One region of the Caproicibacterium lactatifermentans genome, then DNA from elsewhere that is predicted to be linked to it. Evidence: predicted binding sites of a transcription regulator. Region 1 holds the regulator's gene; the other holds the start of a gene.

Evidence for each region. The regulator HrcA, encoded in region 1, represses chaperone genes, less so after heat shock. The targets are predictions, from matches to a motif close to TGTTAGCACTCNNNNNNNNNGAGTGCTAACA.
Region 2: the regulator HrcA is predicted to act here: its motif matches at 1,311-1,341, upstream of GJQ69_RS03615 (Hsp20/alpha crystallin family protein).

The regions. Positions count from the first base shown of each region.
Region 1 covers NZ_CP046051.1:127,801-131,010, reverse strand. Annotated here, with positions in the region: gene dnaK (molecular chaperone DnaK) at 1-573, opposite strand, end outside; gene grpE (nucleotide exchange factor GrpE) at 673-1,332, opposite strand; gene hrcA (heat-inducible transcriptional repressor HrcA) at 1,369-2,394, opposite strand; gene hemW (radical SAM family heme chaperone HemW) at 2,559-3,210, opposite strand, start outside.
Region 2 covers NZ_CP046051.1:742,881-746,090, reverse strand. Annotated here, with positions in the region: gene GJQ69_RS03620 (glycerophosphodiester phosphodiesterase) at 1-624, opposite strand, end outside; gene GJQ69_RS03615 (Hsp20/alpha crystallin family protein) at 750-1,160, opposite strand; gene GJQ69_RS03610 (nitroreductase family protein) at 1,451-2,026, opposite strand; gene GJQ69_RS03605 (phytoene desaturase family protein) at 2,072-3,210, opposite strand, start outside.

The DNA of each region.
Region 1 (3,210 bases):
AGCCAAAACCTCCTGCACACCATCGCCCATTTCAATAATGGAAACATCGAAGGTGCCGCCGCCAAGGTCATACACCATAATCTTCTGTTCGTCGCCCTTGTCAATGCCATAGGACAAAGCCGCGGCCGTCGGTTCGTTGATAATACGCTTAACATCCAGGCCTGCAATCTTGCCGGCATCCTTGGTTGCCTGGCGCTGAGAATCCGTAAAGTATGCCGGTACGGTGATAACTGCATTGCTGACCGAAGAACCCAAATAAGCTTCTGCATCCGCCTTCAGCTTCTGCAGAATCATCGCGCTGATTTCCTGCGGAGTGTACTGCTTGTCATCAATGGTTACTTTATAGTCAGAGCCCATCTCACGCTTAATGGAACTTACGGTGCGGTCCGGGTTTGCAATGGCCTGCCGCTTTGCGGCCTGGCCGACAATGCGCTCGCCGTCTTTTTTAAAAGCAACAATGGAAGGGGTTGTGCGGGCACCCTCAGCATTGGGGATAACAACCGGCTTACCGCCTTCAATAACAGCAACGCAGGAGTTGGTCGTGCCTAAGTCAATACCAATGGTCTTACTCATAATGAATACCTCCAGTTTAACCACACTTACGGGATTCGGTAAAATATTTTTTTAATGATGATAAAATGTATATCTTCCGGCTTTCACCGGTCTCTGGAACTAGTTCGCGACTTTGACCATCGCGTGGCGGACCACTTTGTCCCCCAGCATATAGCCCTGCTGGTAAACTTCCGCAATCACATTTTCGCCAAGAGTGTCGTCCTCCGTATGGGAAACCGCGTTGTGCAGCTGTGCATCAAATTTTTCCCCTGCCTTGCCCATCGGCTCTACACCGAGTTTTTCAAGGGTGGAAAGCATTTGTTTCTGCACCATTTCAATGCCTTTGCGCAGATCCTCTGTGGAACACTCGGCCTGTCCCAGCGCACGCTCCAGATTGTCAGCCACCGGCAGGAACTCCTTTACGGTGTCCGCTGTAGCGCTGGCATACAGTGCGTTTTTCTCGCGCTCTGTGCGTTTGCGGTAGTTGTCATACTCGGCCGCGGTGCGCATCAGCCGGTCTTTCTGCTGGTCCGCTTCCATTTTGAAAGCAGCCAAGTCATTCTGCAGTTTTTCCAGCTTTTCTTTCAGTTCCTTGTTTTCTTTTTTGCTGGCCTTTCCAGCCGGTTTGTCTTTCTGGTCCTCAGCGGGCTCAGACGGCTTCGGTTCCTCTTTCTGGGGCTGTTCGGTTTCCGGCGCTGTTTTCTGCTGTGGCTCGTTTTCTTCGGCGCCTTGTGTTTCCTTTTTTTCTTCGGTACTCAAAGTCCCATCTACCCCCTTCATCTATGCAATCCAAAATTTCTGGGAATTGTCTTCCTTTTACTGCCAGTCTATCAGCTCTGTCAGCATACGGCCAACATTGCGGGCAACATAATCAATGCTGCCAATCAGTTTCGGGTAATCCATGCGCATCGGCCCCAGCACGGCGATTGCACCGGCATCCTGTTGGTGCACCGCATAATGCGCCACAATCAGCCCGGTTCCGCGCAGTGCGGACACGCCGCTCTCATTTCCCAAATACACACGGGAACCGGACCTGCGCAGCAAACCATATACTTGCTGCGGCTGCGACAGATAGCGCATCATGCGCCGCAGGTCATCCGCACCCAGTTCCGGAAAAAACAGCAGGTTTGTCTGGCCGTCCATGCACACGTCACTGCCCATTGCTTCCCTGGCCGCATCCTGCAGGGCCATCAGCGCACTGCTCATCAGCAGCGCCGTATCGCCCATGGACGCACCCATTGTCTGGATATACGCTGGTGTAATGCTGCGCACCGGCCGTCCGGCAAGGCTTTCATTAAACACACGGAAAAACACACGCAGAATTTCCGGCGAAAGCTCAAAGCCGCAGTGGAACACACGGCTGTGCATCGTGCCGGAAGTCGTCATCAAAATCAGCATGGCCGTATGACGGCTGGTCTGTACGAACTGAATGCCGGCCACTGCCGCGGCACTGCCGCTCGGTGTAGTTGTAATCGCTGCCATGTGGCTGATGCCCGCCAACGTGCGGGCCACGCCGTCCAGCAGTTTTTCCGGGTCGTAGGCACTGGGCAGCAGCAGCGCATCAATAAAGTGGCGTTCTTCCGGTGTAACACTGGCCGGCTTCATCAGCTCATCCAGGTACAGCCGATATCCCTGCTCGCTGGGCACCCGCCCGGCGGAGGTGTGCGGCTGGTCCAACAGGCCCATCGCCGCCAAGTCACTCATCTCGTTGCGCACTGTTGCGCTGGACACGGAAAAGTCCAAATTGTCACACAGGACCTTGCTGCCCACCGGTTCGCCCGAAACCATATACAGCTCAATAATTGCCGACAGGATTTTCTGCTTGCGCGGTGTCAATTCCATATCCTCACCCTCTTTTGTAGTTAGCACTCTATGCTTATGAGTGCTAACTGCATTACTTAATGTATCATTACTTTGCCCCTGTGTCAATAGGTTAATTGTAAATACATTATGAATTTGTAGACTTTCATAAAAAAAGCGCCCATTTGGGGCGCGGTTTTTACCGTTCACAGTTCCTCCAACAAATCCGCCAGCAGCGGATTTGAAACCAGAAATCCCCGCCGTGTCAGCCGCAGGCTCTCCGGTGATACCTGTGTCAGGCCGGCCGGCACATATCGCTGTGCTGTCCGCCGCATGGCATCCGGAATACCATGCCCAAAGCGCTTCCGACAGTCAGCTTCCCGCAGGCCAGCCGTCAGCCGCAGGCGCAGCATGGCGTATTCCGCAAACGAGCCCGCCGGTATTTCTGCATCTTCTTCCGGCAGCGGTGCCTCCCCTGCCAAAAAGCCCCGCAGTGAGCGTGGCCAGTAAAAGCGTTTTCCGCCGAAATAGGAATGTGCCGCCGGACCAAGCCCCAGGTATGGTGCAAGGTCCCAATATTTTAGGTTGTGGCGGCTCTCTTGTCCGGGCCGCGCAAAGTTGCTGATTTCATACTGCCGCAGGCCGCCTTTCTCCGCTAGACTGCATGCTTTTTCATACAGTTCCGCGGCCTTGTCATCGTCCGGCAGGTCCATCTGCTCCCGCCGCTGCCAGTAAGCTGTGTGCGGCTCTATCCGCAGAAGGTACATGGATAGGTGCGTCACGCCTGCCTGCAAACAAAACTGCACGCTTTTTTGCAGGGTTTCTGCCGTCTGTCCCGGCACCGCCAGCATCAGGTCC
Region 2 (3,210 bases), 620 kb from region 1:
GCGCACCGCCAAACCGCGGGTATGGCACTGCGACACCAAAGCCGTATCCCGCAGCAAACTGTCTTTGGGGTGAATGGCATCTGCCACCAGCCGTGCGGCCAGCTTCCAGACGCGTGCAAGCGGCACTTTATAAAGCAACGCTGTTTTGCTCTGTGGGGAACGGCGCTTCAGCTCCCGCAGAAGAAACGGATTAAAAGAGGAATAGAAGACGCGTCCGCTCATACCGGCAGATTCCTCCAGTGCAAGCACTTTTGGGATAACCGCATAGCCGTCGCGGCTGCGTCGATTTTCTTTCAGCTCCACATTCACCAACAAATGGGTAGGCTCCAGCAGACGGTATACTTCCGCCAGTGTCGGAATGCGTACACCACCATATCCCTGCCGCCCCGCGGAAGCGTCCAGTGCGCGCAGCTGTTCCAGCGTCATTCGGTTCACCCTGCCTTGCCCGTTGGTTGTACGGTCCACAGTATCGTCGTGAATGACCACCAAGCGGCCATCGGTGGTCAAGTGTACATCCAGCTCCACGCCGTCCACGTGAAGAGCAGCGGCCTTTTCAAACGCTGGCAAAGTATTCTCCGGTGCCGCAAAGGAAGCACCTCGGTGTGCAAAAATCTGTACTGCCAAATTTGTCCCTCCTTATCCGTTTCATTTTATTATAACACGAATTGGTAAAAAAGACCGCCGCTAAGGGCTGTTGTTACCCTCGGCGGCGGAGTCTTTTATCTATCTGTCATGGCTGAAAAACAGGTTTATTCAATGGTGATTTCGGTCGGCAGCGGCTTTGCCGCTTCTTTCTTCGGCATGGTCAGTGTCAAGACGCCGTTCTCAAAGCGTGCGGAAATTTTATCTGCCTGTACGTCAGAAACATCGAACGAACGGCCCATACTGGTCACACGGCGCTCACGGCGCACATACTGGCCCTCGTTGTTTTTCTGTTCATTTTCTTCTTTGTGCTGTGCGGTCAGTGTCATGCAGTTATCCTTGACGTTGACCTTGATTTCGTCCTTGCGGAAACCAGGCAGTTCCGCTTCCAGAACATACTGGCTACCCTCGTCACGGATATCCGTGCGGCACGGCAGGACGCTGTTTGCGTGGGCGCCAAAGAAGTCGTCATCGAAAGGACGGAAGAACTGCTGCTCGAAAGGAATTAAGTCAAACATGATGAAAACCTCCAGTTTTTGCTCTGTCTGCCCGGTCTGGCGGGCGACACAAGTGATTTTGTTTTGTCTTTTGGGTCTTTCCCTTTGACAACTTCTATAATACGCAGAAACTGTGAAGTTTTTTTCTCTATTTTATGAACCGATTGTAAATATTAGCAGTCATCATTTACGAGTGCTAATATTTTGCGACTTTTCTGCGGGTCTGCCGGACCGAATTGAAAAAGGCATAAAACAAGCCGGACATACATTCTGCGGTATGTCCGGTTTGTTTTTAAGTCTTCTTTGTAAAGTCAGTTGATAATGAGGTCCTCTAAGCGGCGCTTCGGGACGTAATGCACGTCGTTTTCATCCCGATAATAATTGGTGTCATCGTTCTTGACTTCGGTAAGAATAATCGTTTCGTCCGGCTTGCCAATGGCAACAACCAGCATAGGAACCAAATTGGGTTTGAGGTCCAGTGCTTTGGCAACTTCTGCGGGGCTGAAGTTGCCAATCATACAGCCGCCCAGTCCCTTTTCCACAGCCACCAGCAGCATAGTCTGCGCAACGATTCCGACATCCCGCTGATACCGCTGCAGAGAACTGTCAACATTTGTATCCTGACAAATGATAATAAATGCCGGCGGGCAGTGACCGGGATGTGGCAGCTGTATGGGCTGCAGTGCGCGTGCCCAGTGCGTCAGCGGCTGAATCTTTGCCGTCTGCTCTGGTGTACAGGCAAGATAATAGCGCAGCGGCTGACGGTTGACACTGGAAGGAGTCAGCCGGGCGCAGTCTACCAGCTGCAGCAGCTCGTCCCGAGAAACACGGCGGCTCTGGTCATAGCCGCGGTAGCTTCTGCTTTTTTCAACCAAATCTCGAATCATGGTGCTTCCTCCTGTCTATTTGGATAGATTATCTTAAATGGATTCTCATGGTATATGTTCGTCCCGACAAATGCGCTGTACGGTAAATTTGCCCTGCAGCAGCGCTGTATGCATACCGGCTGTTGGTCCAAGCCACTGGCCCGTCAGCAGCAGGTGAGAAAGTCCCGGCAGGCGGCCGGTCAGCGGTGCTGGACGTGCCTGTGCAGTTGGAATAAATGCCGTACAGGAGCCGTGAAAATTGTGGAACCGCCGGGCATAGTCTGCCGGTGTATGGCAGCCGAGGAACTGTACCAGCCCCTGCATTTGCGGAAAATGTTTTTCCAGCGCCTGCCGTGTACTGTCTGCCAGCAGGCGGATTTCTTCCCGATAAGCCGCCTGCTGGCCAGCCAGTGCCTCCCAACGGCGGAATGCCTGCCGTCCCGCAATGGGGAAATCAACCGCCAGTTCTGCCCGGCCGTTGAATACAAAAGTCGGGTCATTGCTGAACTGTGTCACCCTCAGGCGGCTGATGCCGTCCCCCTCCGCCGGAATGACATCGGTTGGAAACGACAGCGTCCGTTCTATCGGCAGGGACTCCTCCGGCGCGGAAAAGAATAGGCGCACCAGGGAGCAGGTTGTATATTTTTCCGGCATGCAGTATCGGTCCTGCAGCTTTTTCTCCATACCGTACCGGTCCTGCAGCAGGACACGGCAGGCATAGGCCGGGTCACACGCCGCAATCACCCAATGCGTCAGCATATGTTCTCCGCCTGCCAGCACAATGCCGCGTGCCGCGCCGTTGGCCGCAATGATTTTTTTCACGGGGTCTTTACAGCGCAGCTGTCCGCCCTCTGCCAAATAGCGTTTCGCCATACGGTGTACAATACCCGCGGAGCCTCCCACCGGCACGGCCAAATCGCCGCTGAGAAAACGAGAATAGGAAAAGACCAGCTGTGCCAATGTACTGCCCGGCGGCAGCACTTCCCGAAAAGCACAGCGCAGTGCCGGATGATGAAACTGCTGCGCGTAGTCCTGCAGAGAAACTGTCCGCAGCCGCAGCAGCAGACGGCCGCTTTCAGTGCCGGCCGCACCAGCCAATGCTTTCAAAGGTGAAAGCAGATCCGGCGGGCACTCCGTTGCCGGGCGGAATGCCCCTGCCTTTTCGACCGCCGTACAAAACCGCTTCAGCTGTTCCCTGTCCTCCG